Regions from separate parts of the Marinobacter qingdaonensis genome, predicted to be linked through region 1. Evidence: predicted binding sites of a transcription regulator. Region 1 holds the regulator's gene; the other holds the start of a gene.
The links. Region 1 encodes sigma-54, which starts transcription at its own class of promoters, with help from an activator protein. Its sites were predicted from a motif close to ANTGGCATNNANNTTGCTNT; they were not measured.
Positions count from the first base shown of each region.

Region 2: a site for sigma-54 is predicted at 2,927-2,946, ahead of glnA (glutamate--ammonia ligase). Genes of this name have one in related genera too.

Region 1 is NZ_JAYDCJ010000003.1:1,884,695-1,890,006, forward strand. It holds gene mgtE (magnesium transporter) at 1-262, opposite strand, end outside; gene U5822_RS11875 (HPr family phosphocarrier protein) at 378-647, opposite strand; gene rapZ (RNase adapter RapZ) at 655-1,539, opposite strand; gene ptsN (PTS IIA-like nitrogen regulatory protein PtsN) at 1,568-2,038, opposite strand; gene hpf (ribosome hibernation promoting factor) at 2,126-2,434, opposite strand; gene U5822_RS11895 (RNA polymerase factor sigma-54) at 2,541-4,073, opposite strand; gene lptB (LPS export ABC transporter ATP-binding protein) at 4,232-4,957, opposite strand; gene lptA (lipopolysaccharide transport periplasmic protein LptA) at 4,935-5,312, opposite strand, start outside.
Region 2 is NZ_JAYDCJ010000005.1:120,003-125,314, forward strand. It holds gene pip (prolyl aminopeptidase) at 1-631, opposite strand, end outside; gene typA (translational GTPase TypA) at 749-2,560, opposite strand; gene glnA (glutamate--ammonia ligase) at 3,101-4,504, shown strand; gene U5822_RS17985 (DUF4124 domain-containing protein) at 4,680-5,204, shown strand.

The DNA of each region.
Region 1 (5,312 bases):
GGGCATTCAGCTGGCTCAGGAAGTAGCCCCGGATGTCGTCGCTCAGGTACTGGAGGACTTCGCCTTCCAGTTGCTTGTCCACCAGGTTCCAGAGCAGGGCACGCTGGCGCGGGGGCGACGATTCCAGCAGGTGGGCGATATCACTGGGGCTCAAGCCGCCATTCAGGATGCGGGCAACCTGTTTCAAGGCGCCACTGTCCAGGGCTTCGCTCAGGGAGCGAAGGCGCTGGCGGGCCTGGCTTTTTTCCAGAATATCGGTCATGGATCACCCACAGTCAGAAAACGCCTGTATTATAGCGGAGTTAGGCCTAACACGTGAGAAAGAGTTGTAGGTGAATCCCGCAGACGGCGGTTCGCGACGGTGACCGCGTCGGGCCTCAGCCGCCTTCACCAAAATAGTCGTTGATCAGGTCGGTGAGGGCCTCGATGGCGGACTCCTCGTCCGGTCCTTCGGCGATCAGCTCCACGTCGGTGCCCTGGCTGGCTGCCAGCATCATGACCTGCATGATGTTCTTGGCATCCACTTCCCGGCCTTTGCCGCTGATGCGAACGCTGCTGTCGAACTCGGAGGCGGTGGCCACCAGCTTGGCAGTGGCCCGGGCGTGCAGGCCCAGCTTGTTGATGATGGTGATGGGGCGGCGAATCATGACGGACTCAGATCTCTCCCCGGGTCTGCAGGTGCGGCAATTCCGTGTGGCGAACCTGAACGTTGCTGTAGTTCTTCCGGAAATGGGCGCACAGCTGCTCGCTGACGTAGACCGAGCGGTGCTGGCCGCCGGTGCAGCCGATTGAGATGGTCATGTAGCTGCGGTTGCTGGCGGCGAACGAGGGCAGCCAGTTCTCCAGGAACGCGATCAGGTCGTCGATCATCTGCCGGCTGGCGGGTTCCTTTTCCAGGAAGTCGATGACCGGCTGATCGGTACCGACGAACTTCCGCAGGCTGTTGTCCCAGTAAGGGTTGGGCAGGCAGCGCACGTCGAAGACGTAATCCGAGTCCAGGGGCACGCCGTGCTTGAAACCGAAAGACTGGAACAGCAAGGCCAGCTCCTGATCCTTCCGGCCGACCACCCGCTGCTTGACCATGTCCCGAAGCTCGTACATGGACATGCCGGTGGTGTTGACGTGCAGGTCGGACAGCTTGGACAGGGGCTCCAGCAGTTTCTTCTCGTTGCTGATGGCCTCGCGCAGTGAGGTCTTGTCATCACTGAGCGGGTGCTTGCGGCGGGTGGCGTGGAAACGCTGGAGTAGGGACTGCTCGTCGGCGTCGAGGAAGATCACCTCAATGGACACGCCGGTTTGCTGCAACTGGCCATAGATGTCCTCGAAGTTGGCCAGTTCGCCGGACAGGTTGCGGGCGTCGATGCTGACCGCCATCTTTTTCAGGCGGCCGGGCGAGCTCTGCTCCGCCGCTTCCCGGGTGAGGGGAAACAGCAGGCCGATCGGCAGATTGTCGATGCAGTAGTAACCGAGGTCCTCAAGAACGTGAAGGGCAGTACTCTTTCCGGAACCGGATCGGCCACTTACGATGATCAGTTTCATGAACGCTCGGTCTCCAGTCTGAATCGGGTTACTCGCTTGCCGCGGTCATGCGCTGATACAGGGTGTTGGCGTCGTCGCATTGCCGGAGGCGATCGCAGAAGGTGCGGTCGTTGAACTTTTCCGCCAGCTGGCTGAGCAGTTCCAGGTGCTCGCTGGTGGCTTCCTTGGGCACCACCAGGGCAAAGACCAGGTCCACCGGCTGATTGTCGATGGCGTCAAACTCGATGCTCTCTTCCAGCGTCATCAACACGCCAACGACGTGCTCCAGACCTTCCAGGCGACAGTGCGGAATGGCAATGCCCTGGCCGATACCAGTGCTTCCCAGGCGCTCCCTCGCGATCAGGTTGTTGAAAATCTGGGATTCGCTGAGCGCACCGTCGTGCTCATGGATACGCTCGGCGATGGACTCCAGAACCCGTTTCTTGCTGGAAGCCGGGACCCGGCAGAGGCTCAGCTCCGGTGCCAGGATGTTGTCTATGGTCAGGGATGTGTCGCTCATGAATCGACTGCAGTTCCGTTAAAAAAAAGGCTGCGGCAGGTCGACCTTGCCGCAGCGCGATGAGATGACATGCACGAACTCGGTCGGCTAGCGGCCGCCGTTGCCGTGCATCCGGTCTACATTCTTTTCCTTGTGCTTGAGGATCTGGCGGTCCAGCTTGTCAATCAGCCCGTCAATGGCCGCGTACATGTCCTCGTTTTCTGCCTTTGCGTGAATCTCACCACCAACCACGTGCAGCGTTGCTTCCGCCATCTGACGCACCTTCTGCACCTGGAGGGTTACCTGGCAGTTGCTGATGTGGTCGAAGTGACGCTCCAGTTTCTCAAATTTATCCGAGACGTAATCCTTCAGTGCGGGAGTCAGTTCTACGTGGTGGCCTGAAATGTTGAGTTGCATAGGCGTCTCCTGTTGTCATCGTGCCGGTCCCAGTGGGCCGGTCTGAGGGCCGGCGCACCACGCGCCGGCAAAGTTCAGATCCAGGACCCCAAAGTGCAGGGCGGTCCTAGACCAGTCTTTTTCTTTCGTTGGACGGTGGAATATGCATCGCTTCCCGGTACTTGGCGACGGTCCGTCGCGCCACCTTGATTCCCTGGTCCCCTAGCATGGCGGCAATTTTACTGTCGCTCAATGGCTTTTTCGGGGTTTCCGCTGCAATCAGTTTCTTGATCATTGCACGGATGGCGGTCGAAGAACATTCCCCACCTTCGTCGGTACTGACATGGCTGGAGAAAAAGTACTTGAGCTCGAAGATGCCCCGCGGCGTGTGCATGTATTTCTGGGTGGTGACCCGGGAAATCGTCGATTCGTGCATCTCAACCGCCTGGGCAATGTCCGACAAAATCAGGGGCTTCATGGCTTCCTCGCCATGATCCAGAAATCCCTGCTGATGCTCAACGATGCGGGTGGCAACTTTCAGGAGCGTCTCGTTCCGGCTCTGCAGGCTCTTGATGAACCATTTCGCTTCCTGCAGTTGGTCCCGCATGTAGGTGTTGTCTGCACTGCTGTCCGCACGCCTTATAAGAGAAGCATAGCTGGCATTGACGCGAATGCGCGGGGCAATTTCCGGATTGAGCTCCACCCGCCACCGGCCGTTGTGCTTGCGCACCATGACATCGGGGATCACATAGTCCGGTTCGGCCCGGTCAATGACGTCGCCCGGGCGCGGATTCAGTCCGGTGATCAGGGTCAGGACCTCCCGCAGCTGATCCTCCTTGAGGCGACTGCGGCGCAGCAACTGGGCGTAATCCCGGTTGCCCAGCAGGTTGATGTAGTGGGTGATCACGAGGCGGGCCTGGGCCAGCCAGGGGGTCTCCGGCGGCAGTTGATTGAGCTGGATCAGCAGGCATTCCTGCAGGTCCCGGGCGAAGACACCGGGTGGGTCGAAGTGCTGCAGCCGATGCAGCACCGCTTCCACCTCGTCCAGCTCCAGCGGATCCTCTTCGCTGTCGTCCACCAGCCCGGCGTGGATGTCTTCCAGGGCGCTGGTCAGGTAGCCACGATCGTCCACGGCGTCCATCAGGGCGTGGGCGATGGCCTGGTCCCGCTCGCTCAGGGGCGTCAGGTTCAACTGCCACTCCAGGTGGTCCTGCAGGGTCTCGGTGGGTGAGTTGCGGGTTTCGAAGTCGTGGTCGTTCTCGTCGTCGTTGCGCGCGGCCGGTGCCGGCGCGGACTGGTAGATGTCGTCCCAGGCCGTGTCGACCGGAAGGTCGTCGGGGATGTTGTCCGGGATGTCATTCTCCGAACTCCAGTCCGGTCCGTTCTCCGATTCGTCCCAGTCGGAACTGGTGTCGGCGGCGGTCTCGGTGCCGGTGTCCGACGTCGAGCTGTCCTGCTCGCTGTTGCTGTCGTTGGCGGAGGCGTCCGAATCCGACTGGTCGTCGTCTTCCGAGGTTTCCAGCATTGGGTTGGATTCCAGCGCCTGCTGGATTTCCTGCTGGAGGTCGAGTGTGGATAGCTGTAGTAGCCGGATCGCCTGTTGCAGCTGGGGCGTCATGGTCAGGCTTTGACCCAGCTTTAACTGTAATGAGGCTTTCATAACCATGGTTCAGAATCCGTCACTCATCAGCGCTCTGCATCGCGGTAAACTCAAAAAATCGTTGTATGCCCGTTACTTGCCGTTACAGATAAAAAGCCTAGCAAGTTCTTTGCCGAGTTTACTTGCTCGGCAACATCAACACAATCGGACAATCGGTCTCACAGCCGGAATTCGCTGCCCAGGTACACCTCTTTTACCTGCTGGTTGGCCAGGATGGTCTCGGAGTTGCCGGACGCAATGATGTGCCCGCCCGAGACGATGTAGGCCGTTTCGCAAATATCCAGGGTCTCGCGCACGTTGTGGTCGGTGATCAGCACGCCGATACCCTTGTCGCGCAGGTGTCGAATGATGTGCTTGATGTCACTGACCGAGATCGGGTCAACGCCGGCGAAGGGCTCGTCCAGCAGGATGAATGCCGGTTCCATGGCCAGGGCCCGGGCAATTTCCACCCGTCGCCGTTCCCCGCCCGACAGCGCCATGCCGACACTGTCGCGAATGTGGGTAATGTGGAATTCTTCCAGCAGCTCTTCCAGTTTGTGCACCCGGTCCTGCCGGCTCATGCCTTTTCGGGTTTCCAGGATCGCCATGATGTTGTCGCGCACGGTCAGCTTGCGGAACACGGAAGCTTCCTGGGGCAGGTAGCCGATACCCTTGCGGGCCCGGCCATGCATGGGCAGGGGGGTGATGTCCTGGCTATCGATGGTGATCCGGCCCCGGTCAGCGGGGACCAGTCCCACGATCATGTAGAAACAGGTGGTCTTGCCCGCCCCGTTGGGACCCAAAAGTCCGACGATTTCGCCGCTGCGAATTTCGAGCGACACGTCGATCACGACCTTTTTGTGCTTGTAGCTTTTTGCCAGGTTACTGGCTCTCAGAACTGCCATCGGATCCCTGTCTGCTCCTGGTACTGCGTGGCTGAATCACCATTTCGACCCGGCCACTGCCGGAACCGGTGGTGTCGCCGCCCTGGGCGGTGACCACCCGGCGAACGGTATCATAATGAATGACGTCGCCCCGAAACAGGTTGCCATTCTGCTCAATGATGGCTTCGCGTTCAAAGGTAAGTTGTTCGTCGCTGGCGGACCAGGTGATGTCCAGTGCCCGGGCGTCGGTCTCGCCCTGGCCATCCCGGGTCGGCTGCTGATAGCGGGCCGGCTGGCCGGACGCCTCGATGCGGCTGAGGCCATTGATGTCCCGGTACAACACCACCCGCTCGGCGGTCAGCCGGGTCTTACCCTG
Region 2 (5,312 bases), on a different contig from region 1:
GGTTGGGGTGCAGGGTTGCACACCGCCCCTCCCAGACGGACCAGGCTTTGGCCGCCTGGATCTGCTCCAGCTCGTTGGCACTGGTCAGCCGCTTGTAATAGGCGGAGACCATGTCGCCCCGCTCGTCCATTGGGATCGGGGCCTCGAAGTCCAACCAGTAATCGGGAAACACCCGACTCGCACCTTCCTGGTAAAACCAGTGGATGTCCTGGGGTCGACACAGGAAGATGCCCCGCAACACCAAACCCGACACCCGGTCCGGATGCTGCTGGGCGTAGACCAGGCTGAGCGTCGACCCCCAACTGCCACCGAACAGCAGCCATTTGTCCACGCCCAGGAAGGAACGCACCGTCTCCATGTCCTCGACCAGCTTGTCGGTGCTGTTACCCTCCAGCTCCGCCAGCGGGGTGGAACGGCCGGCTCCGCGCTGGTCCATCAGGATGATCCGGAATCGCTCGGCATCGAAAAAGCGGCGATGGAAATCCTCACACCCACCACCTGGACCGCCGTGAACCACCAGCACGGGAATCCCGTCCGGGTTGCCGCACTCCTCCACGTACAATTCGTGCGGCGGATCCACGGCGATACGGTGTTGGGCGTTAGGCTTGAGCTCAGGAAAGAGTGTGAGCATGCGGCACTCCGGACAGGGGTTTTACCCGGAGTTTAGCTGAACTGAACGAAAAAGGGGCAGGTCCTCACAGACCTGCCCCTTAACTCGCCACTGCCTTAGCCAGCAATGCGGCGGCGATTACTTCTTGTTGGCGCGCTTGCGCTCATTCTCTTTCAGGAGCTTCTTACGCAGGCGGATTGCCTTGGGCGTTACCTCCACCAGCTCATCGTCGTCGATGAATTCCAGCGCTTGCTCCAGGGTGAACTTGATCGGCGGCACCAGACCAATGACCTCATCCTTGCCGGACGCCCGCATGTTGTCGAGCTTCTTGCCCTTGGTCGGGTTGATGACCAGGTCATTGTCGCGACTGTGGATACCACACAGCTGACCCTCGTAAATCTCGTCACCCGGCTCCAGGAACAGCTTGCCGCGGCTCTGCAGGGTTTCCAGCGAGTAGGTCAGCGCGGTGCCCTGGGCCATGGAGACCAGCACGCCGTTCTGACGGCTGGTGACATCCCCGACCTTGATCGGGCCGTAGTGGCTGAAGGTGGACGTCAGGATACCGGTACCGGAGGTCATGGTCAGGAAGGTGTTCCGAAACCCGATCAGACCGCGAGCCGGAATGGTGTAATCCAGGCGAATACGGCCTTTTCCGTCGGGCACCATGTTGGTCAGATCGCCTTTGCGCAGACCCATCTGCTCCATCACCGAGCCCTGGTGCTGCTCTTCGATGTCGACGATCACGTTCTCGTACGGCTCCTGCTTCTCGCCATCGATTTCACGGATGACCACTTCCGGCCGACCTACCGCCAGCTCGAAGTTTTCCCGACGCATGTTCTCGATCAGCACCGACAGGTGCAGCTCGCCGCGACCGGATACCTTGAACTTGTCGGCGGAGTCACCCTCTTCGACCCGCAACGCCACGTTGTGCAGCAGCTCCTTCTCGAGGCGCTCCTTGATGTTGCGGCTGGTGACGTACTTGCCTTCTTTACCGGCAAACGGCGAGTCGTTGACCTGGAAGGTCATGGATACGGTCGGCTCATCCACGGTCAGGGCCGGCAGAGCCTCGACGTTGGATGGATCACACAGGGTGTCGGAAATGAACAGCTCGTCCATGCCGGAGATACAGACGATGTCACCCGCCTGGGCTTCATCCACTTCCACCCGCTGCAGGCCGGAGTGGCCCATGATCTTGAGGATACGGCCGTTGCGCTTCTTGCCGTCGGCGCCAATGGCGGTGACCGGCGAGTTGGTCTTGACCTTGCCACGCATGATGCGACCGATACCGATCACGCCCAGGAAGCTGTTGTAGTCGAGCTGGGAGATCTGCATCTGGAACGGACCGTCGAGATCGACGTTGGGCGCCGGCACGTGGTCGACGATGGCCTGGAACACGGCGTCCATGTTGTCGTCGAGGTTTTCGTGGTCAGTGCCGGCGATGCCATTCAGGGCGCTGGCGTAAACGATCGGGAAGTCCAGCTGCTCTTCGGTCGCACCGAGGGCGTCGAACAGGTCGAACACCTGATCCACGACCCAGTCCGGACGCGCACCCGGGCGGTCGATCTTGTTGACCACGACGATCGGACGCAGGCCGGCGGCGAAGGCCTTCTGGGTCACGAACCGGGTCTGCGGCATGGGGCCGTCGATGGAGTCCACCACCAGCAGCACACAGTCGACCATGCTCATGACCCGCTCAACTTCACCGCCAAAATCGGCGTGCCCCGGGGTGTCCACGATGTTGATGTCGTAGTCTTTCCACTTCAGCGCCGTGTTCTTGGCGAGAATGGTGATACCACGTTCCTTTTCCTGGTCGTTGGAATCCATCACCCGCTCGTTCTCGAGCTCCTTGCGGTCCAGGGTGCCGGACTGGCGCAGCAGCTTGTCGACAAGCGTGGTTTTACCATGGTCAACGTGGGCGATAATGGCGATATTACGAAGGTTTTCAATCACAACAATAATCCTGCGGCATGCTTTCTTTGACCTGAGAGGGTCCCCTGGAGGCGAAGCCTCGCACATGCCGTCTCAAATCCGTAAAGTGAACCCATTGTCCGGTACCGGGCGGCACCAGCTCCCTGGTCGATCCTCATGCCAGGGTATGAATGAGGCGGCGCGCAGTATATCGAAAACTCGATGTCGTTAATATGAAGAAAAACGCCTATCCAGGCATCCACCCTGCACCACAAGCGAACACGCAATCGCAAAAACGCACCATTTAAGTGCACATCATCTCGAGCACTGCACCAGAAAAATACCGGCTGCGACCACAAAACAGGCCAGAACCCGCGCCAAACGGCGGCTCCCGGGCATGCCCTAAAAATTGGCAAGGGCCTTGCTTTGCTCAAATCAGCCGAATTTTGCAGGTAAGTGGCAAAGGCTTTTGCTAAGCTGCGAAATCCTGAACAAGAGATCGTCGGCCCCTGCGTCTGAACGATCCGGCAAAACGAACATGAATGCGCCCGCGAACGCGGGATAACTTATGGAGCATGCACAATGTCCAAGACAGTTGATTTGATTAACGAACACGAAGTTAAGTGGGTTGACCTGCGTTTTACCGACAGCCGTGGTAAAGAGCAGCACGTGACCCTGCCGGCCTCCGAAGTCGACGAAGATTTCTTCGCAGACGGCAAGATGTTCGACGGTTCCTCAATTGCCGGCTGGAAGGGCATCAACGAATCCGACATGATCCTCATGCCGGACGACTCCACTGCCGTTCTGGACCCGTTCACCGAGGAAACCACCCTCAACATCACCTGTGACATTGTTGAGCCTTCCACTATGCAAGGCTACGAGCGTGACCCGCGCTCCGTTGCCCGTCGCGCGGAAGAGTACCTGAAGTCCACCGGCATCGCCGATGGCGCCCTGTTCGGCCCGGAGCCGGAGTTCTTCGTATTTGACTCCGTGAAGTGGGAAGTGGACATGAAAGGTGCCGGCTACTCCCTTCACTCCGAGGAAGCAGCGTGGGTATCCGGTGAAGACTTCGACCGCAACAACATCGGTCACCGTCCGGGCGTGAAAGGCGGCTACTTCCCGGTTCCGCCGGTAGACAGCCTGCACGACCTGCGTGGCGCCATGTGTGCGGCCATGGAATCCATGGGCCTGGAAATCGAAGTGCACCACCACGAAGTGGGCACCGCTGGCCAGTGTGAGATCGGCGTTGGCGCCAACACCCTGACCCGCAAGGCTGACGAAGTTCAGATCCTGAAGTACTGCGTGCACAACGTGGCTCACGCCTACGGCAAGACCGCCACCTTCATGCCCAAGCCGGTTGTTGGTGACAACGGTTCAGGCATGCACGTTCACATGTCCCTGAGCAAGGACGGCAAGAACCTGTTCGCCGGTGACAGCTACGCGGGCCTGAGCGAAACCGCGCTGTACTACATCGGTGGTGTGATCAAGCACGCCAAGGCCATCAACGCCTTCACCAATAGCTCCACCAACTCGTACAAGCGTCTGGTACCGGGCTTCGAAGCGCCGGTTATGCTGGCCTACTCTGCCCGTAACCGCTCTGCCTCCATCCGTATCCCGTACGTGAACAGCCCGAAGGCGCGTCGTATCGAGGTTCGCTTCCCGGATCCGTCTGCCAACCCGTACCTGGCCTTCGCTGCCCTGATGATGGCTGGCCTGGACGGCATCCAGAACAAGATCCACCCGGGCGATGCCATGGACAAGGACCTGTACGACCTGCCGAAGGAAGAGGCCCTGAACATCCCGACCGTCGCCGAGACTTTCCAGGAAGCCCTGGATTGCCTGGAAGCGGACCACGAGTTCCTGACCCGTGGCGGCGTCTTCACCGAAGACATGATCAAGGGCTACGTCGACCTGAAGCGCGGTGAAGTTGAGCGTCTGAACATGACCACTCACCCGGTTGAGTTCGAGCTCTACTACTCCTGCTAACACAACCCGGTTTACCGGGATTGTGAGAAAGCCCCGCCCAGTGCGGGGCTTTTTTGTGGCCGCACTCACAGCCCTGCCGCCCTTAACGATATGTAACCAACATCCCAGCGCCAAGGCGTTGAAATGACCCGGGGCGCCGCAGATAATCGAAGAAACACCATCGACAGGTAGGCTTATGAAACCGAGGAACGGATTAGTCGCCGCCATGCTGGTTGTCCTGGCCAGCCCCGCCGGCGCCGAGGTTTATCGCAACGTCGACGCCTATGGCAACGTCACCTTCTCCGACGAGCCCTCCGACGGCTCCGAGGCCATCGAGGTCAAGCCCGTCACCACCGTCACCCTGCCCAAGCCCCAGGACGTGCGCGAAACCGAGCAGCTTCGGGAGGACGTGCAGCGGGAAGGCTCGGTCTACGAGAGCGTGTCCTTCGCCTACCCGGAAAACAACCAGGCCTTTCACAGCGGCAGTGGCGACGTGCAGTTTGAGCTGAGAAGCAGCCCAGGCCTGCAGGCTGGCCACAAGTACGAAGTAACTCTGGACGGCCAACCCGTGGGCCAGACCACGTCCGGCTCGGTCACGGTTCGCAACGTTTTCCGGGGCACCCACGATGCCCGGGTCCACATCGTCGACGAGAACGGCGTGCAGGTAAAAACCGGTACCGCCATCACCTTCACGGTCCACCGGCCGTCCGTCGCCAACTGAATCATCGCACTATTTTGGTGCGCCCGCACCATTAACACGCCATACTCTGACCAGCAACGGGGCGAAATTTCCCGGCTGGTCACCCCCTTTTCCTGAATGTGCACCAGC